Linked DNA regions of Sphaerisporangium rubeum. The protein of the gene in region 1 interacts with the protein of each later gene in a pairwise test. Links are inferred from orthologs where the notes say so. Each region holds a gene or a part of one and is shown on either strand. Other genes may lie near its edges.

Region 1 (11,099 bases):
TGCGTGACGTTGTAGGCCAGGAAGGCCTGGAGCGTGTCTTCGATGTGCTGCGCATGCCGCACACAGAAGAGCCCACCAACTGGTCCCGCCGTTACAAGGCCAACCTTGAGAAGCTTGCCTCCGGCGATGTCAACAAGGTTGCCGAGGTGGTGCGCGACCTCTGGCGGCGCGACAAGGAGCGCGGTCTGTCGGCCGGCGAGAAGCGCATGCTCGCCAAGGCCAGGCAGATACTGGTCAGCGAGCTCGCCCTCGCTGAGAAGACCAACGAGGACAAGGCGGAAGCCCTCCTCGACGAGGTCCTGAACTCCTGAACACACCATCACTGCCTAGGGTGGGCATCGGCGTCGATGTCCACCCTTTCGCATCCGGCCGTGACCTCCATCTCGCCGGCCTTCACTGGCCCGGCGAGACAGGCCTGTCCGGCCACTCCGACGGCGACGCCGCCGCACACGCCTGCTGCGACGCCTTGCTCTCCGCAGCCGGCCTGGGCGACCTAGGCGCGCTCTTCGGCACCGCCGACCCCCGATGGTCCGGCGCCTCCGGTGTAACCCTCCTGGAGGAAACCGCCCGCCACGTAAGAGCCGCCGGCTTCACCATCGGCAACGTAGCCGTACAAATCATCGGCAACCGCCCCAAATTGGCCCCCCGCCGACCCGAAGCCGAAAAAGCCCTGACCACCGCCGTCGGCGCTCCTGTCTCCATAAGCGCCACCACAACCGACGGCCTGGGCCTGACCGGCCGCAACGAAGGCATAGCCGCCATCGCCACCGCCCTGGTCCTCTAACCCCCCAACACCGTCCTGGTCCTCTACCTCCCAACACCACCCCGCCACCGGCGTTCTCTCCCACTCCTAGCCCTCCCTTTCGATGTGCTCTCGGTCCGCTCTCACTCCGTGCGGCATCCGACCTTTGCCATCTCGCACGGCCCTCGCCTCATCCCGCACGACACCCGTCCGTCGCCGAAGCGGTGGGACGTGTACGGCGAATCCGCTCTCACTCCGTGCGGCGTCCGACCTTTGCCATCTCGCACGGCACTCGCCTCATCCCGCACGGCACTTGTCCGGCGCCGAAGCGGTGGGACGTGGTACGGCGAATCCGGCGCCGTCGTACGGTGGTCCACCCGGCGGACGGTCATACGTGCGGCGCAAGGTAAGGGTTCCGTGGCGGTGTCGGCACCATCCGGCGGTGCTCGCCATACGTCGTACTAGCAGGATCCCGGGCGGCTGCACCCCGACTCGTGAATCCCCTTCGGACGGCGTGTCCCGCGGACCGGCGCGGGTGCGTGGGGCCGCCGTTCGATTTCTTTACCTTCCTGACCTGCGGATTTAAAATTTCCAGGAATAGTCCTCCAAGACGGGGTAGCCATCTGTTCAGCGTGAAGGTGCGACCCTCACAGGGGAGGCTCAATATGACCATCGAAACCATCCTCGGCGCGATTGTGATCGGCGCGATCATCGGTGCGCTCGGCCGCCTGGTTCTTCCTGGCCGCCAGCCCATCGGATGGCTGCTGACCATCGTCGTCGGCATCGTCGCTGCCCTGATCGGCACGGCGATCGCCCAGGTGCTCGGCGTGGCCACTACAGACGGCATCGACTGGATCGAACTGGTTCTCCAGGTCGTCCTCGCCGTCGTGGGTGTCGGCCTTGTCGCCGGCCTCCGCGGTCGCACCAGGGTCTGACAAGGCAACTCGACACAGGTGGCCACAGCTGCCATCGCCCACTGAGCAAGGCCCGTCCGGCACCCGCCGGGCGGGCCTTCGCGTTGTGGCGTGACAGATCCGTGGATCCACCCGGTCCCCGAGGACCGTCACTCCTCCGGAGGCAGCGGCGTGCTGCGCATACGTCCGGACGGCGGGGCGGCCGCCTCCTCCGCGGGGTGGGGCCGACGCTGAGCAGGACCGGCTTCGTCCTGGACGGCGATCTCCTCGGGTTCGGCCACCCACGCGCCGTGCGCCGGGTCAGGCTCCTGTCCGGTGGCAGGCAACCGCGGGGACTCCTCACGGAGGTTGGGGTACGGCTGTGTGTCGCGGTCCACCTCGGCCGGGGTCGGCTCGGGGTCGCGCTCGTCGTCCCGCTCCACGTAGCGGCCGGGATCGTACTCGTCCGCACCGGTGAACGCCGGATACGGCTGAGTGCCGACGTCCTCAGACGACGGAAGCGGATGTACCAGTACGTCACCGCTGGCAGGACGGACGAGGTCACCCCACCGGAGCGGAGCGTCGGGCTCGCGGCGCCGTGGCTCAGGCACCAGCGGCTGGTCCTTGAGCGGCTCGGGACTCTCCGGCACGGGTGTCCGGCCGGCCGGCGGCTCGGGGCTGTGCGCGACAGGTGTGCGGCCGGCCGGTGGTGCGGGGTCATCAAGCACAGGTGTCCGCTCGGGATCTGTCACGACAGGTGTCCGGCGGGCCGGCTCAGGGTTCTGCGGCGCGGGTGTCCGGTCGACCGGCGGTGTCTCAGGCGCGGGAGTCGGCCCGACCACCGGCTCGGCCTCGGGAAGTTGCCGCGCCACAGCCTCACGCTCCTCAGGGGTGACGGACTCCTCAAGAGGAGGCGCCAGCTCAGGGGCTCTGATCGCGACCGCCTCGTCGGGAACAGGCGACGGCTCACGGTCCCTGGTCGAGAGGGGCTCGGCGGTGGTCCGCTCCACACCGAACGGCACGAGATCCGCGTCGGACTCGCCGCCGGCCGCTCGCGGGGCCCGTACGGAGAGCAGCAGCAGCCACAGGCCGAGCACCACCATGACCCAGGGCGCGATGGCCACGGTCACGGCGGCCGCACGGGAATCGACGACGGCCCCGGTGGCCACGACCGTGTTGGCCGTCGCGGCGGCCACGATCAGCACGGCGAGCACGACCCCGGCCTGCAGCCGCGCGGCCCAGCCCCGGGTCCGCAGCAGGAAGACACTGATCAGGGCGACCACGAGCAAGGCGGCGAAGCCCGCCGGGTAGAGGTACGCCAGATCGGTCCGGGCCCCGCCGGTGACGGCGAGTGAGCGCAGGGGCTCGAACGAGAGCGTGCAGGCGGCGGCGGCGAGTGCGGCGACGGCCAGCACGGCGACGGCGGTCCCGGTACGGCGCAGCGCGAGCGCGATCCGGCTCGGCGGCGTGGCGAGAACGGGTGCGGCGGGGGTGGCGGAACGACGGGCCGGCTGGCCCGCCGTCAGCGGAGGGGTGACGTCCATGGCCCTTCGAAGCCTACAGAATCGCCGCAGCCCCGGCCGTCGGCCGCGCCGGTAGGGCCGCCGCGAGGGGCCGTGACGGCCGCTTGCGGACGCGCCACGACCACTGTTTCGGACCGGTCAAGCAACCCGGTAAATGTCGCAAAGAGGCATATATTCTCCGGGGCAAGTCGCCCTTCGCCGGAGAAGACACACACTCACGCGGCCAGGGAGAAAAGAGCGCAGGAATCACTTTGGTTTTACAGACGTGTGAGGTCGGGCAACCTGTCCTGTCAGAGCCTGGAAGGCATTAGCCTTGCGTTCGTGAGCCTGCGCCTATACGACACCAGCACCCGTGCGGTCCGCGAGTTCGTCCCGATCCAGCCGGGCCGGGTCTCGATCTACCTGTGCGGGGCCACTGTGCAGGCTCCGCCCCATGTCGGTCACATCCGCTCCGGCGTCAACTTCGACGTCCTGCGCCGCTGGCTGGCCCATTCCGGCTATGACGTGACATTCTGCCGCAACGTCACCGACCTCGACGACAAGATCATACGCGTCGCGGCCCAAGAAGGCGTGCCGTGGTTCGTCGTCGCCGAGCGCAACCAGCGCGCGTTCACCTGGGCCTACGACCAGCTCGGCTGCCTGCCCCCCACCGTCGAGCCCCGCGCCATGGGCCACATCCCCGAGATGATCGAGCTCATGCAGCGGCTCATCGACAAGGGCCACGCCTACGCCGCCGGTGGCGACGTCTACTTCGACGTCATGTCGTACGCCGAGCGGTACGGCAAGCTGTCCAACCAGCGTCCCGAGAACATGCGTGCCGCCGGCGACACCGACAGCGACTCGGCCAAGCACGACCCCCGCGACTTCGCGCTGTGGAAGGGTGCCAAGCCCGGCGAGCCGACCTGGCCCACCCCGTGGGGCCCCGGCCGTCCCGGCTGGCACCTCGAGTGCTCCGCCATGGCCACCAAGTACCTCGGCGAGACCTTCGACATCCACGGCGGCGGCGTCGACCTGATCTTCCCGCACCACGAGAACGAGATCGCGCAGTCCCAGGCGGCAGGCGACGGTTTCGCGCGGTACTGGCTGCACAACGGCATGCTCAAGATCGGCGCCGAGAAGATGAGCAAGTCCCTCGGCAACTCCTTGCTCATCCCCGCCATCCTCACCAAGGTCCGTCCGGTCGAGCTGCGCTACTACCTCGTCTCGGCGCACTACCGTTCGGTCATCGACTACTCCGACGAGTCCCTCACCGAAGCCGCCACCGGCTACCAGCGCATCGAGGGCTTCGTCACCCGCGCCGCCGAGGTCATCCACGACGTCGACGCCGCTGCCCCGCTGCCGCAGGCGTTCGTGGACGCCATGAACGACGACCTCGGCGTCCCCCAGGCGCTGGCCGTCATCCACGAGGTCGTGCGCGAGGGCAACGTCGCGCTGGCGGCGGGTAACAAGGAGCAGGTGGCCCGTCTCCTCGCCGAGATCCAGAACATGCTCGACGTCCTCGGCCTGGACCCCCGCTCGGCCCGCTGGCGCGAGTCCGGCGGCGACCACCGCGTCCGTGAGACCGTCGCCGCGCTCGTCCGCGTCGCTCTCGACCAGCGCCAGGCCGCGCGCGCACGCAAGGACTACGCCGCCGCCGACGCCATCCGCGACGACCTCGCCGCCGCCGGCGTCATCGTCGAGGACACCTCCTCCGGTCCTCGGTGGGAACTGGCGCACTGATCGCACCGGTAGGCTTACGACATGGCAGGTGCGGGTAAAGGCTCCGGCGGTTCCGGCGGCAGAAGAAAAGGTGCCACGCGAGGCACCGGCGGCAAGGGCCGCGGTTCGCTCGCGGGCAAAGGCGCGACACCGCCGGCCCACATGCGCCACTGGTACAAGGATCGCCAGCAAGGCTCTCCACGTACGGCCGCGCGTCCCGCCGACCAGCCCGCGCGCCGTCCCCGCAAGGACGAGAACGCTCCTGAGGTCATCGGCGGCCGCAACCCCGTGGTCGAGGCCCTGCGCGCCGAGATCCCCGCCAACGTCCTCTACGTCGCTCAGCGCGTCGACAACGACGACCGCATCCGCGACGCCATCAAGATGGCGGCCGACCGCGGCATAGCCCTCCTGGAAGTCAGCCGCGACAAGCTGGACAGACTCACCGACGGCAGCGTCCACCAAGGCATAGCCCTCCAGCTCCCTCCGTACGAGTACGCGCACCCCGACGACCTGGTCGTCCGCGCCGAGGAAGCCGCCGAGATCCCCCTGATCCTCGCTCTGGACGGCGTCACCGATCCCCGCAACCTCGGCGCCATAGCCCGCTCCGCCACCGCCTTCGCCGCACACGGCATCCTGGTCCCGGCCCGCCGCTCCGCCGGCGTGACCGCAGGCGCCTGGAAGACCAGCGCAGGCACCCTGGCCCACCTCCCCGTGGCCAAGGCCCCCAACCTCACCAGCACCCTCCGCGACTACCGCTCAAGAGGCCTCTTCGTCGTCGGCCTCGACGGCACCGCCGACACCGACATTGCCGACATAGACCTGGCCAAAGAGCCCCTGGTCCTCGTCATAGGCTCCGAAGGCAAAGGCCTTTCCCGCCTGGTCCGCGAAACCTGCGACACCATAGCCCGCATCCCCATCCAAGCAGCCGCCGAGTCCCTCAACGCCTCAGTGGCCGCCGCCATCTCCCTCTACGAAATCACCCGCCTCCGCCACTCCTAGCCCCACCTCCATGACGACCACCACCGAAGCCCACTAAACTCGATCCCACCACCCGCCGACGTAGCTCAATCGGCAGAGCAACGGTCTTGTAAACCGTAGGTCAGGGGTTCGATTCCCCTCGTCGGCTCCCACATCAAAGGCCCCTTGCGACCATCACAAGGGGCCTTTTGCCAACACTTCTGCTAACACGAGCCACGCGGCGCCGTCCTTGATCGTCGTAGCCGCCGGCTTGCCGGTCACCCTCGGTTGGTCAGGCCGTCGCAGGACCGTTCGTAGGGGAGTTGGGGGATGAGGTTCTTCCAGCCCTCAGGAGTGAGATCGGGGCCGGTGAGCCGTCCGCATATCTGCTCGGCGACGCGTCGGGGGTCGATGTTCCATACCAGTGGCGGGCCGATCCCGGTGGCGACCACGGTCCGGTTCTGTGCGTCGTAGGCCACCGCGACGATCTTGTGATCGGCGGTCAGACCGGCCAGCAGGGTCTTGTCTCGCATGTTCCAGACGCGCACGGTCTTGTCGTCGCTCGCGCTGATGAGGGTCGCACCGTCCGGTGAGTACACCAGGTCGTTGATCTGAGCGGTGTGCGCCGACAAGGTGGTGGATACCTTCCTGGTGGCGAGATCATAGAGGCGGATGAGGGTGTCGCCGCTTCCACCCGTGGCGAGCGTGCGGCCGTCGGGGCTGAAGGCGAGGGCCGGCACACCGCTGCGTTGTGAGAGCCGGTCGTCGGCCAGTGCGTTGCGGCGCGTGTCCCAGAGACGGACGATGCCGTCGAAGCTTCCGGCGGCCAGGGTCCGGCCGTCGGGACTGTAGGCCAGTGACTGGACGCCTTGTGTCAGGGCTGTCGCACGAGTTAAGGCGAGGTCGCCGCCATTGCCTTTGAGTGTCGCGCGAAGTGAGCCGTCCGCCGGGTTCCACAGGCGGACTGTGGGGTCGTAAATGGCGGATGTGGCCAGCGTGCGGCCGTCAGGACTGAAGGCGATCGCGTTCATCGCACCGTGGTGGTGGGTCGCGATGGTCTTGAGCAACTTCTGATGGGAGACGTCCCACAGGCGCACGGTGCCGTAACGGTCGGGCTCCGCACCGGACGCGACGGCCAGCAGCGTCCCGTCCCGGCTGAACGCGACGGCCATGGGGATGAGGCCCGGACCAGGAAACGTCGCGACGCGGCGGCGCGCGGGCATCGAGTAGAGGACGACGTCGGAGTACTCGGCCACCGCCAGCAGGCTCCGGGCCGGTGAGAAGGCCACGGTGACACCAGGACTGAATCGGCCGTTGAGGAAGTTGCCGCGCATGTTCCACAACTGGACGACATGGTCGGTGCCGGCGCTGGCCAGCGTCGCGCCGTCAGGGCTGAACTCGACACTGCTCACCTGGGCGATGTGGCCGGTCAGATCGGCCAGGAGCCGGTCACCCGCTGCGTGGTCCCAAATCCGCACGTGAGAGTCGTAGCCACCGGCGGCGAGGAGATTGCCGTCCGGGCTGAACGCGAGGGCGGCGACAGCCCTGCCGAGGTCGTCACCCGTGATGGTGTTCAGCCGCCTGCGCCGGGGGAGGTCCCAGAGCTGTACTCCGCCGTTCTCGGCCGGCAAGGCCAGGGTGCGGCCGTCGCGGCTGATCGCGAGCGCGGTGTTGAGTTTCGCGGTATGGCGGGTCAGTGAACGGGTGAACCGGCGGTGCCGTACGTCCCAGAGTCGCACGGCGCCGTAGGGGGACGCGATGACCAGAGTCCGCGCGTCCGGAGTGAAGGCCGCGTGGCTTCCCTCGCCGACGTGGAACGGCGCGGCGATCAGACGGCGGTGGACGACATCCCAGACGCGCAGCTTCCCCCCGCCGCTAATGCCGGCCATCAGCCTGCCGTCGCGGCTGAAGGCGCCAAAGCTGACTTGTTCTACGTCGCCTGTATTCAGCGCGGGGAGAACTCTCGGATGGTCACGATCTGTAACCTCCCACAAGCGGATCATTCCCATCATCGTCGCGGCCAAGTTCGTGCCGTCCGGACTGAACGCGACGGTCGTGATGTTCATGGACCTGCCGGGTCCTGCGAGGTTGGGGATCGTGGTGATCTGCCGATGGGTCGTGGCGTCCCACAACTTCACCTCTCCGTTACTGCTTCCTGTGGCGATCGTCTTCCCGTCCGGGCTGAAGACCGCCTTCCAGATAGGCGCGCCGTTCCTCGGGTCGAGCGTGTCGTCGAAATGCTGGTTCTGGGTGCTGAGCAGAGTGCTGATCGCCTGGACGCTGTCCGGAGCCAGGCGGTAGGCCTCCACCGCCAGTTTGTGCGAGCCAAGGGGGTTACCGGCCGCGTACTGGATGGCCACCATAGGGACGACTTGGCCGGACACCGCCGCGCGAAGCCGTTGTTCCGCGGCAGCCCTGCTCTCCTGGATCAGGACACCACCTCCGGCCGCCATCAGGATCAGGACGCTCAGCGCGGAGGCAAACCTGATCCTCCCCCTTCTCCGGTTACGTCGGCTTTGGCGGAGGAAGTCCTGCTCGAGAGGGCCGAGTTGCCGGTTGTGCCCTACGGCCCACGACTCCGCGGACTTCAGGGACACGCCACGCAACAGCAGGTGGGGGTCACGGCCCTGCTCGTGCCAGGTCGTGGCCGCAGTCGCCAGCCGTTGACGCAGGCGCAGTTCGTCGCGGTCCTCGGCTATCCACTCACGCAGGCGTGGCCAGGCGCGCAGGAGCGCCTCGTGGGATATCTCCGCACCCTTCTCCGTCACGCTGATCAGACGGGCCTCGACCAGTGCGTCCCTCGCCGCGACGACAGGGCCAGGGACGGCGCCGGCCCTCGCGAGAAGCCCCGGCAGGTCGATCTCGCGCCGGGTGTCCTCCGTCCCCTCGCCGATCTGGACGCCGGCGAGGAGGATCCTCCTGATGGCCTCGCGTCCCTCGCCGTCCAGGCTGTCGTACACTTCCTCCGCGCTCGTGGTGACCGACTGCCAGATCCCTCCCGTGGCGCGGTAGCCGGACATGGTGAGGGTCTTGCCCTCTCTGTTCTGCCAGGTGACCAGCAGTGCGTGGGAGAGCAGGGGAAGCGCGCTCAGCATCCCCTCCTCGCCGGGCCGTAGGTCGTGGAGAAGGAGGTCCACGAGTCCCGGTTCCAGTGACAGCCCGGCCTCCTCGGCGGGACCCTCGATCGCGCGGCGTACCTAAGGCCCGGTCATGGGTCCGACCGGCACGTGTCCCCCGCCGAGTGCGGTGAGCAGGCCGGGATACGCCAGGCAGTGGCCGTAGAAGTCGGCTCGGACGGCCGGTACGACCAGTGCATGGGAAGGGTCGGCTGCGCACAGCGCGGAGATGAAGGCGTTTCGCTCGGCCGGGTCCTGGCAACGGGTGAAAACCTCCTCGAACTGGTCGACGACGAGGATCAGGCGGTCCGTGGGGCGGTCCCGGTTCTTCAACGTTCTTTCGATGAGGCGGTTCACGGCATGCGGAGCGTCGGCGATCTCACCGGCCGCGTCGTCGGCCTCCTCAGTGGACATCGCCTGGACCAGCGCGGTCATGGGGCTGTCGCCGGGGGTGAGGATGAGAGGCAGCCAGCCGTCCTCGGCGCGGGACAGTGCCTGCAACAGGCCCGCCTGCAGAACTGAGGACTTTCCCGAACCTGACGGGCCGATCACGAACAGCGGACCCGTTCGCCGGGTGCCGACGGCCCGCACGAGTTCCTCGACCAGCTCCTCTCTGCCGAAGAAGAAGCGCGCGTCGTCGGAGGTGAACGCGAACGGTTTCAATCCCCGGTAGGGACAGGGGCTCTCGGCCGGAGGTTTTTTGGGTCCGATACCGGGAGGTGTGTAGGCCCGATTCTGGGTGAGGGTGATTTCCCCCGCGCGTCCGAAATGCTGAGGAAAGTGCTGCGGAAATCCGCGCCTGGGTAGTTCCCGGTCGAGATAGCGGCTGATGTCGTCCAGGCTCAGCATGCGTGGACCGAGTTCGTCGCCCTCGCGCAGGACGGTGAGCAGGCATCCGGTGTACGCGGTGTGCCGCGCACCCAGGGGAGCCAGGGCTTGTTCGTCTCGGGCGGCGGACGCGAGCAGGTGGCTGCGCCGCACCCGCATGCGGCCGAAGGCGTCGCTGATGCCGCGCACCGCCGCGCCGTTCGCCCGTCCGGCGAAGCAGCAGTCCAGGACGACGATGATCGTTTCCGCTGGGCTGGCGATGAGCGCCTCACGCACCGCGGAGTACGGCAGCGCCTTGTACATGAGCCCCGCGCTCGCCCCGTCGGTGGCGGATGTGGCGAGGTAGAGCTCACCGTCCGCGTCGAGGAGCCCGTGTCCCACGAAGGAGAACAGAAACGTGCCGCGCGCCTGCGAGGCCGCTCTGGCCAGTGTGCTTCTCAGTTCGGCCGGGCCCGCCGGATCCAAGAGTATTTCCAGGTGGCCGGGGGCGAGGCCGCAGTACTCCACCAGAGCCTGTCCCAGGTCCAGCGCCGTCGCGGCGGCAGCTTCCACGTCCGGAAGGGTGGATTGCGGGACATGGCGGCCGGTGCCGACCACGAGCGCGCGGCTTCCCGCGTGTTCCAGCGCTCGGCCGGCCCGGTCCGCTCCGGGGACGGTCGTCACCCGCGCTCCGAGGGCTCTGGCAACTCCCGGTCCTGCGTCCGGTGAGTTCCTTTGTCCCCACCCATGGTGTCTTCGAGCCGGCGCGTCAGCTCTGTGAGTTGTGCCGAGTCGAGCCTTCGGACGTTCCTGGCGGTGAGCGTGATCTCCCCGCCGTCCGGCCGGCGGACCGTGATCTCCACGTCTCCCACTCGCCGCCGCAGCCACGCCACCAGTGCGCTCGCCAGTGCGGTGGCGGCTCCCCCCTGGCCGACGGCGGCGACGAGCACCTCAAGCGTCCCAAGGCGGCCCGGGCCGGGTGGGGTCCCCTGGTTCCGTATCTGCTTGAGTAAGTCAGGGTCTTTGTTCAGCCAGCGGCGCAGAGCGTCGACGCTCTCCTCGCCTGAGACGGCGATCTGCACATCCATGACGTCCACACTACAAAGATTCTCCCTATTGGCGGCATGTACCACGAATCATTACGCACAGGAGGCCGATCTGATCTTTATTGCGGTGCCGGATGAGGGATTTCGCATTCTTTGATTGATAATTCGGCTTTGTGTGAGATTGGAGGGATTCATATTTTCAGTCCCCTGGCCGGCGGGCCCGGTTGTGTTCAGGTCGAGATGGCGAGGGTTTCCGCCGGTGTTTTCCTCATGGCCTGGTGGGTGGCGGCGAGGGTGACAGGGATGATCAGGGACGT
Region 2 (11,190 bases), 130 kb from region 1 along the record:
CGCCAGGCGTGCGCCGGCGAGCGAAGGAGCCCTCGGTGGACCACTCCAACCACACCCTCCTCCAGGCGGGAAGCCAGACCGCCATCTCCGACCGCATGCGCGAGCTCCTCGCGCGCGCCGCACAGGACCACGTCTACGAGCAGCGCACCCAAGGCGCCGTGCTCGACGAGATCCGCCAGCGGCTGGAAGGCATGGAGTGGGTCCTGCGAGAGGTGCGGGAACGCGAGCTCGGTGGCCTCAGCGGCGCGCTGGAGGACATGGGGGGACGTCTCGGCGAGCTCGCCACCCGTCCCCCCGTGTGGGCCGAGGGCCTCGCGCAGCACGTCGAGATCGTCCGCGACCGGGTGGACGGCGTCGGCAGCCGCCTCGCCGGCCTCGGCGACCGCGTCGAGTCCGTAGGCGACCGCGTCAAACCCGTCTCCGAGCTCCCCGCGCTGTGGACCGACCTGAGCACCGTGCGCGAAGGCGTCGCGGAGGCCCTGAAGCGCATCCAGGCGGTCCTGGACGGCACCCACGGCATGGCGGACCGCATGGCCGAGTTCACCCGCCGCCTGGCCCAGTTCCAGTCCGGCATCGAAGCCGCGGGAGGCCGCTTCACCCGCGTCGACAAGGCCCTGCTCGACCTCACCCAGCGCACCGAACGCGTCGAAGGCTGCGTCCTCGACCTCAGCGAAGGCATGGAGGACACCCTCGCCGCCACCATGGACCGTCTCACGGCCACCATGGAAAAACTCGCCACCGGCCTGGAGGGGGTCACCACCCGCCTCACCGGCACCGAATCCCAGCTCACCACCCGCCTGACCGCCATAGACACCACCCTCACCACCATCACCACCCGCTTAGAAGCCCTCGACTCCCGCCTGACCACCCACACCGACACCACCCACACCCACCTGAAATCCCTCACCTCCTGCCTGGAAGCCACCCGCTCCGCCGCCGAACAAGCCCAAGCGACAGCCGAAACCACCCAGGCCACCGTCCACCACCTCACCACCACAACAGAGGCCGACCGCACCACTCTGGAAGCCCTCACCACGACCACACAATCCGCCCTCGCCACCCTCACCACGACCGTGGAGTCCACCCACTCCAACCTCGCAACCTTGGCCGCGACCACAGAGTCCACCCGCTCCGACCTCGCGGCCCTGACGACCACGGTGGAGTCCACCGCCTCGGACCTCCAGACCCTCACCACATCGGCGGATACCACCCGCTCCACCCTCCAGGACCTCGGCGCAAGATCCGATGCCGTAACGGCAAGACTCGCCGACCAGGAAACCCGCCTCACCTCCTTCGGCGACAACTTCGAAGGCGTCAACGAACGCCTGGACCTCCTGGACGACCACCTGGAAGCCGTCAACCAACGCGTAGGCCAACTCCCCGCACTCCTCGAAGTAGGCGAGGTACACAAACGCGTCGGCGAGCTGATCGACGCACAAACCGCCACCCAAGCCGAACACCTCACCACCATCGCCGACCGCATAGCCGAAACCATCCCCACCCTGAAACCCCTGATCCAAGCCCGCCCCGACCACCCCCAACTGACCAAAACAATCCAAGACCTCCTCCACCCCACCCACACCGACCTGACCCGCCACCTAAGCGGCCTCGAAGAAACCATGCTCGCCCTCGCAGAAGCCCTCCTACGTCCCCCCCGCCCCCCCAAGGACTGACCCGACCTCACCCACCAAACCGCCGTACCAGGCGCCGATCCCACCGCGCCGGCGCCACAGCAAAAACCCCAGCCCGATGCGACGAAGAAGACACGTCCCGGACCAACACGACCCGGACCAACACGACCCGGGACGACACGACCCAGGGACGACGCCCCAAGGACTGACCCGACACATCGGCCAACCGCCGTACCAGGCGCCGAATTCACCGCACCACACCCCACCGCGCCGGCGCCACCGCAGGACCCCAGCCGACACGCCAGAAAAAACACAGCCGACCGTCACCACCGGAGTCTCACCACCAGACCCTCACGAACCGGGACGACATGAGCCGGGCTGCCACCAGGCCCTCACGACCTGGACGACACGGCCGGATAAGCCCGGCCTGGGATGGCATGGTCACGCCAACACGGCTCGGCGGCCGATACGACAGGGATGGCATGAATCCAGCCGACATGGTCTGGAACGACGGGGCGGGTGTGGTCGGCTACAGGCGGGTCGTGGTGACCGGGAGGGAGGAGTCGGCGGGGATGGTCAAAGATGACGGGGGGGCGCCGGTGGTCACCAGTTCGGAGCCTAGGGCGGCGACCATGGCGCCGTTGTCGGTGCACAGGCCGGGGCGGGGGACGCGGAGGCGGACGCCGGCTGTGTCGCAGCGTTCCTGGGCCAGGGCTCTCAGGCGGGAGTTGGCGGCCACTCCGCCGCCTATCAGGAGGTCTTTCACCCCGTGGTGGCGGCACGCTTGGAGGGCTTTGCGGGTCAGGACGTCCACTACGGCTTCTTGGAAGGACGCGGCTACGTCGGGGACGGAGACGGTGTGGCCTTCGCGCTCCCTGGCTTCAACCCAGCGGGCCACGGCGGTCTTGAGGCCGGAGAAGGAGAAGTCCAGGGTTCCGTCGTCGTACTTGCCTCTGGGGAAGGCTATTGCGGTGCCTGAGCCGCTTCTTGCGGCGCGGTCGATGTGGGGGCCCCCGGGGAAGGGGAGGCCCAGCACTCGGGCCACTTTGTCGAAGGCTTCGCCGGCGGCGTCGTCGACGGTCGAGCCGAGGGAGGTCAGGTCTCCGGCCACGTCGGGGACCAGGAGCAGTGAGGAGTGGCCGCCGGAGACCAGCATCGCGATGCAGGGCTTCGGCAACGGGCCGTGTTCCAGTTGGTCGACGGCCACATGCGCGGCCAGGTGGTTGACGCCGTACAGGGGGACGCCTAGACCCAGTGCGTACGCCTTGGCGGCGGCCACGCCTACGAGCAGCGCTCCGGCGAGGCCCGGGCCGGCGGTGACCGCTACCGCGTCGATGTCGGAGAAACGCACACCGGCCTTCTCCAGCGCGCGTTCCACTGTCGGGGCCATGGCCTCCAGGTGGGCCCGGGACGCGACCTCCGGCACGACTCCGCCGAATCTGGCGTGTTCCTCGACGCTGGACGCCACCGTGTCCGCGAGCAGTGTGTGGCCGCGCACCAGGCCGATCCCCGTCTCGTCGCACGAGGTCTCGATGCCGAGCACCAGCGGTTGATCAGTCACAGCTTCCCCACCTCGTCCAAGCCCTCGACACATGACCGCCCCGGCGCGGGACCAGGGAATCGTCCAATGCACCCGGCCGCTCCCGCATGATCCTTCCAGTCCAGGCCGGCCTCATATGACCGTCCCGGCGCGGGACAAGCGGCTCGTCCACCACATCCGGCCGCTCCCGCATGATCCTTCCAGTCCAGGCCGGCCTCATATGACCGTCCCGGCGCGGGACAAGCGGCTCGTCCACCACATCCGGCCGCTCCCGCATGATCCTTCCAGTCCAGGCCGGCCTCATATGACCGTCCCGGCGCGGGACAAGCGGCTCGTCCACCACATCCGGCCGCTCCCGCATGATCCTTCCAGCCCGAGCCGGCCTCATATGACCGTCCCGGCGCGGGACAAGCGGCTCGTCCACCGCACCCAGCCTGCCCCGCATGATCCCTTCCCGTCCGGTCATCGGGCCGGGCCGGGCTCGCCGGCCGCGTCACCGGGCAGCGTGAGCACCATCATGATCGCGTCGGTGCCGTCGTCGTAGTAGCGACTGCGCAGGCCGATGCGCTCGAAGCCGAAGCGCTCGTACATGGCCTGCGCGGCCGGGTTGTCGGCGCGGACCTCGAGGAAGACGGCGGTGACCGCGCGCCGCTCGGCCTCGGTGAGCAGTTCGCGCAGCATCGCGCTTCCGATGCCGGCGCGCTGGCGGCCGGAGGTGACGGCGATGGTCTGCACGTCGGCCTGGTCGCCGGCCGCCGCCAGGCCCGCGTAGCCGACGATCTCGCCGTCCTCGACGGCGACGATGTAGTGGCGGGTGCGCGGCTGGTCGTGCAGCTCGCCGCGCAGCATGCCTTCGCTCCAGGCGTCGAAGGGGAACGTGGCCCGCTCGATCGCGAGCACGGCGGCGAGGTCGTTCTCCTCCATCTGCCGCAACGAGACCACGAGATTCACGCCGTCACCTTCTTGGGTGGGCCGGGCACGCGTGCGTCGGGCCGGCGAAGGTAGATCGGCCGTGCCTGTGTGAGCACGTCGCCGGGGTCCTCCGCGGCGAGCCTCTCGGCGGCCAGGGCCGCGAGGGCTCCGCCGGAGGGGTACTCGGGGACCGGCAGGAGGCGGCTCTCGCCGAGCACGGCGGCGTACATGTGGCCCCCGGCTCCGGCGACCGGCAGCTCTCCCGGCACGGCGTCCGGGTGGTCGACGGCGGGGCCGTCGACCCTTGTACGGCGGTCGGCGTACCGGGCCCAGAAGACTTCTTTCCTGCGCGCGTCGGTCAGTACGAGGAACGGCTCGTCCAGGCCGCTTCCGTAGGCCACCGCGTCGAGGCTGCACACCCCGTAGGCCGGCACACCCAAGGTGCCGGCCAGCGCCTGAGCCGTCATCAGCCCCACCCGCAGGCCCGTGTAGGGACCGGGGCCCGTGCCCGCCACGACCGCCGTGACGTCCTGAAGCGACACCCGCGCCTCGGACAGGACCGCGCGGATCGCCGGCGCGAGCAACTCCCCGTGCCGCCGCGCGTCGACCACCGTCGACTCCGCGAGCACCCGCTCCCCGTCGTGCACCGCCACGGTCACAGCCGGAGTAGCCGTATCAAAACCCAAGACCAGCACGAACACGAAGCCTATCCGCTCCGGCCGACAGGACCGACCTGTGCGGTCCAAGGCGGAAGGAGGGCCACGGCCAGCCGAGGGAGGGGTCGGACGACGCGGGAAAGGTGCCGGGACCGAACCCGGGGAAGTGCGGACGACTCGAAGGGAATGCCGGGGTCAGGCCAGGGAGGCGTAGACGATGATGTTGTCCAGGTATTCGTGGGTGGAGCGGTCGAAGGCGCCGCCGCAGGTCACGAGGCGTAGGCCGTCCTCGATGTAGACGCGTTCGGTGGGGAAGTGGTCCTTGGGGATCTGTTCGACGGAGTCGACCTTGTAGTTGGCGGTCTTTCCGTCGCTGCGGACGACCTTGATGCTCGCGCCTTTCCTGACCTGACGCAGGCGGTAGAAGACGGCGGGGGCCGTCTTGGTGTCCACGTGGCCGATGATGACGGACGGGCCGGGGTCGCCGGGGACCTCGCTCTGGTCGAACCAGCCTGCCGTGGCGGGTTTCTCGTACGGCGGCAGCTCGACCTCGCCGTCGCGCGCCATGCCCAGTTTCATCAGGGGGGCCTTGAGGTTCAGGGAAGGGATCTCCAGGCGTCGCGGGGTGGCGGTGGTCTTCTTGGGCTCTTCCGGGGTGCCGGAACGGCCGGTGAGGGCGAACAGGACGGTTCCTGTGACGAAACCGGCTACGACGATCTTGAGCCACTTGGAGTCGGCCATGTTCTGCGGAAAGGCGCTATCGGGACCTGCGGCGGGCGAGGGCTATGCCACCGGCCAGGGCTCCGGCGAGTACGGCGGCGGTCAGGCCCACGGGGATGCCGGAGGGCTGGTCCTCGGCGGCGCCTGCCGCGGTGCCGCCGCCGCCGGCCCTCGGGGCCCGGGTGGGGACGGCGCGGGTGCGGGTGGGCTTGGGGCTGGGACGCGCGGTCACGGTCAGGGTGGCGGCGCCGGTGTCGTTGGTGCCTTCGCATTTGACCTCGACGCGGAAGGTGCCGGGTGCGGCGTCCTCGTCGACCAGGGCGAAGCCGCGGACCTCGGGGGACGGCGCGGTGGTCTCCTCGGGGGTGGCGCCGGCCGCCGGGGTGACGGGAGGCGGCTGGGTGAGGGTGACGACACCGGTGAAGGCGTCGGATCTGGCGGTGGCACGGTAGTCGGTGCCGCCTTGCGGGAGCGGACAGAAGGCGCGGACCCGGATGGATCGGGTGGCGCCGCCCTGCACCCGGTCGGGGATGAGCTGCACGCGGATGTCCTGACGGCTCATCGTGGGGGCCGGGGTCGCCGTGGGATCACCGGCCTGGGCCGAGGCCGTGCATCCCATGGCCGTGACTAAGCATGCTCCTGCAACCGTGATCCGCCCGACCCTGTGCACCGGCGCACTCCACTTCGCGTCCGACCTGAACCCGCTTATGACCACGCCTAGGCGTTACGCCACCTGAATACCCAGAATTATCCGGCCAACCCTTGGAACGATCTTCCTAATCGGGGAAGGGCCGCGTCAAGGCACGCCAGACTACCGGTCTAGATCAGCTCACGGCCGCCGGTTCGAACCACTCGGGGACGCGGGCCCACCTCGGGCCGACGCCGCGCACGCGGATCACGCGCTCGTCCCCGGTGTCGCCGCGCTGCACCGACACTTCGAGCCGGTCGTCGGCGAGGCCTTCGACCAGGCCCTCTCCCCACTCCACGACGGTCACGGAGTCCGCCAAGGAGGCGTCGAGGTCGAGGTCGTCGACCTCCAAGGCGCCGCCGAGGCGGTACGCGTCGGCGTGCACGAGCGCGGGGCCGCCGGCGAGCGACGGGTGGACCCGCGCGATCACGAATGTCGGCGACGTGATGGGACCGCGGACCTTGAGCCCTTCGGCGATGCCCTGCACGAGGGTCGTCTTGCCGGCGCCGAGCGGCCCCGACAGCACCACGAGGTCGCCGGGCCGCAGCTCCCGTGCCAGTTCCTCGCCGAGCACCCGCGTCGCCTCGGCCGTGTCCGCGCGCCTCACAGCACATCTCCTGCCTTCGAGTCGTCCTGAGCCTGCGTGCCGGCGGTGTCCGGACCCGGCGCTTCCAGTACGGCGGCCGGCTCGGCGTCGGCCGCCGCGACGGCCGCCAGGAGCTCGGTGACGGCCTCGCCGACCTCGGCGGGCTTCTCCAGCAGTACCAGGTGGGACGCGCCGGGGATCACGGTCAGCCGCGCGCTCGGCAGGCCGGTGGCGATGGCCCGGCTGTGCTCGACCGGGGTCAGCCAGTCCTTCTCGCCGACGACGACCGAGGTGGGGACCTTGTTGAGCACGTCGAGCGCCGAGAGCTTGTCGTGGGACATCAGAGCCGGGTAGAAGTCGGCGATGACGTCGGTCGGTGTGGAGCGGATCATCGACTCGGCGAAGTCGACCACGGTCGGGCTGATGGTGGACGGGTCGCCGAACCCGAGGTAGCGCAGCGCGAGGAACGACAGGTCGGTGCCGGCCTGCCTGCCGCGGTCGATCAGCGCGGCGCGGCGGCCGAGCACCGACATCGCCGGCGGCGTGGCCCAGTGGACGGCTTTGGAGATCAGCGCGGGCAACCCGAGGGTGATCTCGGCGAGCCGCCCCGCGGACGTGGCGATCAGCGCCACGCCGCGGATCTTCTCCCCGAACAGCTCGGGGTGGCTGTCGGCGAGCGCCATGACCGTCATGCCCCCCATGGAGTGCCCCACGAGCACGCACGGCCCCGGCACCAGGGTCTTCAGGATCTCGGCCAGGTCGAACCCCAGCCGGTCGATCGTGCAGTCCTCCGCGGGGGTGCGGGTGGACCTGCCGTGGCAGCGCTGGTCCCAGAACACCATGCGGTAGGTGTCGCGCAGGTCGCGGCGCTGGTAGTGCCAGGAGTCGAGGTTCAGCGTGTACCCGTGGCAGAACACGATGGTCAGCGGCGCGTCCTCGGGCCCATCCACCTCGGCGTGCAACTCAACGCCGTCGGACGTCTTGACGGTCACCTGACGGCCCCGCAGCTCGCCGAAGGGCTCGCTGGACTCCAGATCGGGCCGCAGCCGGATGCGTCCCACGGCGTACCGCTTCGCCAGGGCACCCGCCGCCAGCCCCGCCGACGCGGTACCGACGATCGCCCCCGCGATGCCGACCTTCCGCCGCGACATTCGACCTCCTCTTACCGGTGAACGCGCGGGACGCGCGCACCAATCCTCGTCACGATCTCATGGGTGATCGTGCCCAGGGAATCGGCCCACTCCTGAACGGTCGGCTCACCGGATGCGCCGGGCCCGAACAAGATCACCTCGTCCCCCTCACGCACGTCGTCGTCCGCCATGTCGATCATGAACTGGTCCATGCAGACCCGGCCCGCGATGGTACGCCTGCGGCCCGCGGCGAGGACCTGCCCACGGTTGGTCGCCGCACGCATCACGCCGTCGGCGTATCCGAGCGGCACCAGGGCCAAGGTGGTCTCCCGCTCGGTCGTGTACAGGTGGCCGTACGACACGCCGGTGCCGGGTGTGACGCGTTTCACCATGGCGACCCGCGCCACGAGCGTCATCGCGGGCCGCAGCCCGAAGTCGCCGAGCTCGGGGATCGGACTGAGGCCGTACACGGCGATGCCGGGCCGCACCATGTCGTACCTGGCGGCGGGGAGCGACACGGTGGCCGCGGAGTTGGCGATGTGGCGCAGGACGTGGGACCCGCCGGCGCCGGCCTTCTCGGCGACGGCGATCGCCTCGTCGAACACCGCGAGCTGGCGCGCGATGGACGGGTGCCCCGGGATGTCGGCGCAGGCGAAGTGGGACCAAAGGCCCGCGATCTCTACGGCACCGGTGGCCTGGAGCGCGAGCGCGCGGTCGACCAGCGCGGGCCAGCCGGCCACGGTGGCGCCGCCGCGCGAGATGCCGGTGTCGGCCTTGAGGTGCACCTTGGCGGCGTGGCCCGCACGGCCGGCCGCGGCGGCGATGCCGTCGAGCACCCAGATGTCGCCGGCCGACAGCTCGACGCCGGCGGCGACCGCCTCGTCGAGCGGCTCGCCGGGGGTGATGATCCACGACAGGATCGGCGCGGTCACTCCGGCGGCGCGCAGATCGAGCGCCTCACGGATGAAGGCCGTGCCGAGGCGGGACGCGCCGGCGCCGAGCGCCGCGCGCGCGCACGGTACCAGGCCGTGGCCGTAGGCGTCGGCCTTGACCGCGACCATCATCTCCGCGCCTGGCGCGTGCTCGCGCAGCCGCGCGACATTGTGCTCGATCGCCGAGAGGTCCACCCGCGCCTCGGCGGGTGTCATGAGAGATCCGCTGATGGGGAGACTCACCCTTTCAGTGTCGCAGCCACCCGGCCTGACTGGACCGGTTCACGCGTCCGCCACCAGGGAGCGGATCACACCGGGGAGCTCGCGCGCGATGTCGAGCGCCGCGATCGGCGCCTCGCCCCCCTGTGGCCCGGCCGCCGCCGCGCGGCCGGCGAGTCCATGGAGGTGCGCGGCGCAGGACGCGGCGTCGCGCGGGCTCAGCCCACCGGCGAGGAAGGCCCCGGCGATGCCGGCGAGCACGTCGCCGGTGCCTCCGGTGGCGAGCCAGGGGGTGCCCGTGACGTTCACGAGGACCGGCCTGCCTTCCTCCGCCACCAGGGTAGTCGACCCTTTGAGCAGCACCGTGACGCCGAGCTCGGCGGCGGCGCGGCGCGCGAAGTACAGCCGCCGCGCCTCGATCTCATCGGCGTCCACCCCGAGGAGGCGGCCGAGCTCCCCGGTGTGCGGGGTGATCACCGTCGGTGCCGAGCGGCGCAGCAGCGAACGGTCGCGTGCCGCCAGCGTGAGTCCGTCGGCGTCGACCAGCGCCGGCACGTCGAGGGCCAGCGCGGACGCGGCCACGGCGTGCGCGTCGTCGCCGGTCCCCAAGCCGGGCCCCACGACCCAGGCCTGGACCCGTCCCACGTCCTGGACTCCACGCTCAGGCGTGACGACCGTGGTGACCGCCTCCGGCCACCTGGCCCGCACCTGCCGTACCGGCTCCTCGGCGCTCGCGAAACGCACCAGCCCGGCCCCGGCGCGTACGGCACCCGCCACGGTCAGCACGGCGGCGCCGGTGAAGCGGTCGCTGCCGGCCAGCACCCCGATCACGCCTCTGCGGTACTTGTTGGACTCGGCGCCGGGCCGGGGCAGCAGCGCCGCCACGTCGGGCCCGGTGAGCGCCGTGACGCCGGGGGCCGGCAGGTGCGGCCGCAGGCCGATGTCCACGACCCGCAGCGACCCGGTGCGACCGGCCCCCGGGTCGACCAGCAGGCCCGCCTTGGCGGCGCCGAACGTCACGGTGAGATGGGCCTGTACGGCGTCCCCCTCGACCTCGCCGGTGCTCGCGTCCACGCCGCTCGGCACGTCCACCGCGATCACCACGCCTGGCGCCGTCGCCGTCAGCCTGGCGAGGGCCGCGTACGGCTCACGCAGCGCTCCCGCGCCGCCGATGCCGGTCAGCCCGTCCACCAGCACGTCGGCCCGCTCGATCAGGCCGCGCAGCGCGGGGTCGGACTCCGGCCCCCCGGCGGCCTCCCGCAGGTCGACCGGCCGGCCGCCTGCGCGGGTCAGCGCGGCGAGCCCGCCGTCGTGGGTGCGGCTCCCCGCGAGCACCGCGTCCACCCGCGCGCCGCGTCGTGCGAGCGCGGCCCCCGCGTACAGCGCGTCGCCGCCGTTGTCCCCGCCGCCGATGAGCAGCACGATCCGCGCGCCGTACACCTGTGGCACGGCCTCGGCGCAGGCCACCGCGAGCCCGGTGGCGGCGCGGCTCATGAGGGTGCCCTCGGGCAGCAGGGCCATCAGCGACCGCTCGGCGGCCCTGATCTCGTCGGATGTGTACGCGCTCAGCACCTCACCGAATCTAGCCGGTCCGCGATCATCCGCACGAAACCGGGCCGCGTCAGCCCTCGGCGACGACGTACGCGACGGCCAGCCCGCCGTCGTGGCTGAGCGACACGTGCCACCGGGTCACCCCGAGCGCGGCGGCCACCTCGGCGGCCCGGCCCGTCACCGACAGCCGGGGACGGCCGTGCTCCCCCGTGACGATCTCGGCCTCCCGGTGGTCGAGCCCGGGGGGTGCGCCGAGGGCCTTGGCGACGGCCTCCTTGGCGGCGAACCGCGCGGCCAGCGAGTGCGGCGGCAGGTCGCGCTCGGCCTCGGTGAACAGCCGGTCCCGCAGCCGCGGCGTGCGGGACAGCGCCGCGGAAAGGCGCGCGACGTCCACGACGTCCACCCCGATGCCGACGATCACACTGATCAGCATAGAGTTCGCAACCATGGAGGCACCGCATCCGTACGCCGAGCTCAGCCGTGCGCAGTGGCGTGAGCTGCGCCTCAACACGCCTCTGACGCTGACCGCCGGCGAGCTCGAGGAGCTGCGCGGCGTCGACGACCCGATCGACCTGGCCGAGGTCACCGACATCTACCTGCCGCTGACCCGGCTGCTGAACCTCCA

What was found.
Region 2: the proteins of rlmB (region 1) and BJ992_RS06410 interact in binary tests that used the Escherichia coli proteins (3 or more experiments, as listed by UniProt). The link is inferred for Sphaerisporangium rubeum from one-to-one orthologs.

The regions. Positions count from the first base shown.
Region 1 is NZ_JACHIU010000001.1:1,345,787-1,356,885, forward strand. The notes cover bases 4,110-6,876. They hold rlmB (23S rRNA (guanosine(2251)-2'-O)-methyltransferase RlmB), read left to right. Parts: upstream 4,110-4,898; coding sequence 4,899-5,855; downstream 5,856-6,876. Other genes in these bases: cysS (cysteine--tRNA ligase), read left to right, coding at 4,110-4,877; BJ992_RS32580 (WD40 repeat domain-containing protein), read right to left, coding at 6,092-6,876. Outside these bases: BJ992_RS05765 (CarD family transcriptional regulator), read left to right, coding at 1-311; ispF (2-C-methyl-D-erythritol 2,4-cyclodiphosphate synthase), read left to right, coding at 332-784; BJ992_RS05775 (GlsB/YeaQ/YmgE family stress response membrane protein), read left to right, coding at 1,408-1,677; BJ992_RS05780 (DUF2637 domain-containing protein), read right to left, coding at 1,806-3,179; more of cysS, read left to right, coding at 3,480-4,109; more of BJ992_RS32580, read right to left, coding at 6,877-8,266; BJ992_RS05810 (effector-associated constant component EACC1), read right to left, coding at 10,417-10,824; BJ992_RS05815 (FtsX-like permease family protein), read right to left, coding at 11,013-11,099. UniProt on the Escherichia coli protein: Specifically methylates the ribose of guanosine 2251 in 23S rRNA.
Region 2 is NZ_JACHIU010000001.1:1,478,989-1,490,178, reverse strand. What follows is about bases 8,333-11,190. They hold BJ992_RS06410 (NAD(P)H-hydrate dehydratase), read right to left. Parts: upstream 10,587-11,190; coding sequence 9,078-10,586; downstream 8,333-9,077. Other genes in these bases: coaA (type I pantothenate kinase), read left to right, coding at 11,012-11,190; BJ992_RS06405 (holo-ACP synthase), read right to left, coding at 10,636-11,013; alr (alanine racemase), read right to left, coding at 8,333-9,011. Also shown: BJ992_RS06455 (hypothetical protein), read left to right, coding at 36-1,673; tRNA (adenosine(37)-N6)-threonylcarbamoyltransferase complex transferase subunit TsaD, read right to left, coding at 2,161-3,225; rimI (ribosomal protein S18-alanine N-acetyltransferase), read right to left, coding at 3,634-4,095; tRNA (adenosine(37)-N6)-threonylcarbamoyltransferase complex dimerization subunit type 1 TsaB, read right to left, coding at 4,119-4,778; BJ992_RS06435 (class F sortase), read right to left, coding at 4,935-5,480; BJ992_RS06430 (hypothetical protein), read right to left, coding at 5,497-6,078; tRNA (adenosine(37)-N6)-threonylcarbamoyltransferase complex ATPase subunit type 1 TsaE, read right to left, coding at 6,284-6,754; BJ992_RS06420 (alpha/beta fold hydrolase), read right to left, coding at 6,751-7,884; more of alr, read right to left, coding at 7,896-8,332. UniProt on the Escherichia coli protein: Bifunctional enzyme that catalyzes the epimerization of the S- and R-forms of NAD(P)HX and the dehydration of the S-form of NAD(P)HX at the expense of ADP, which is converted to AMP.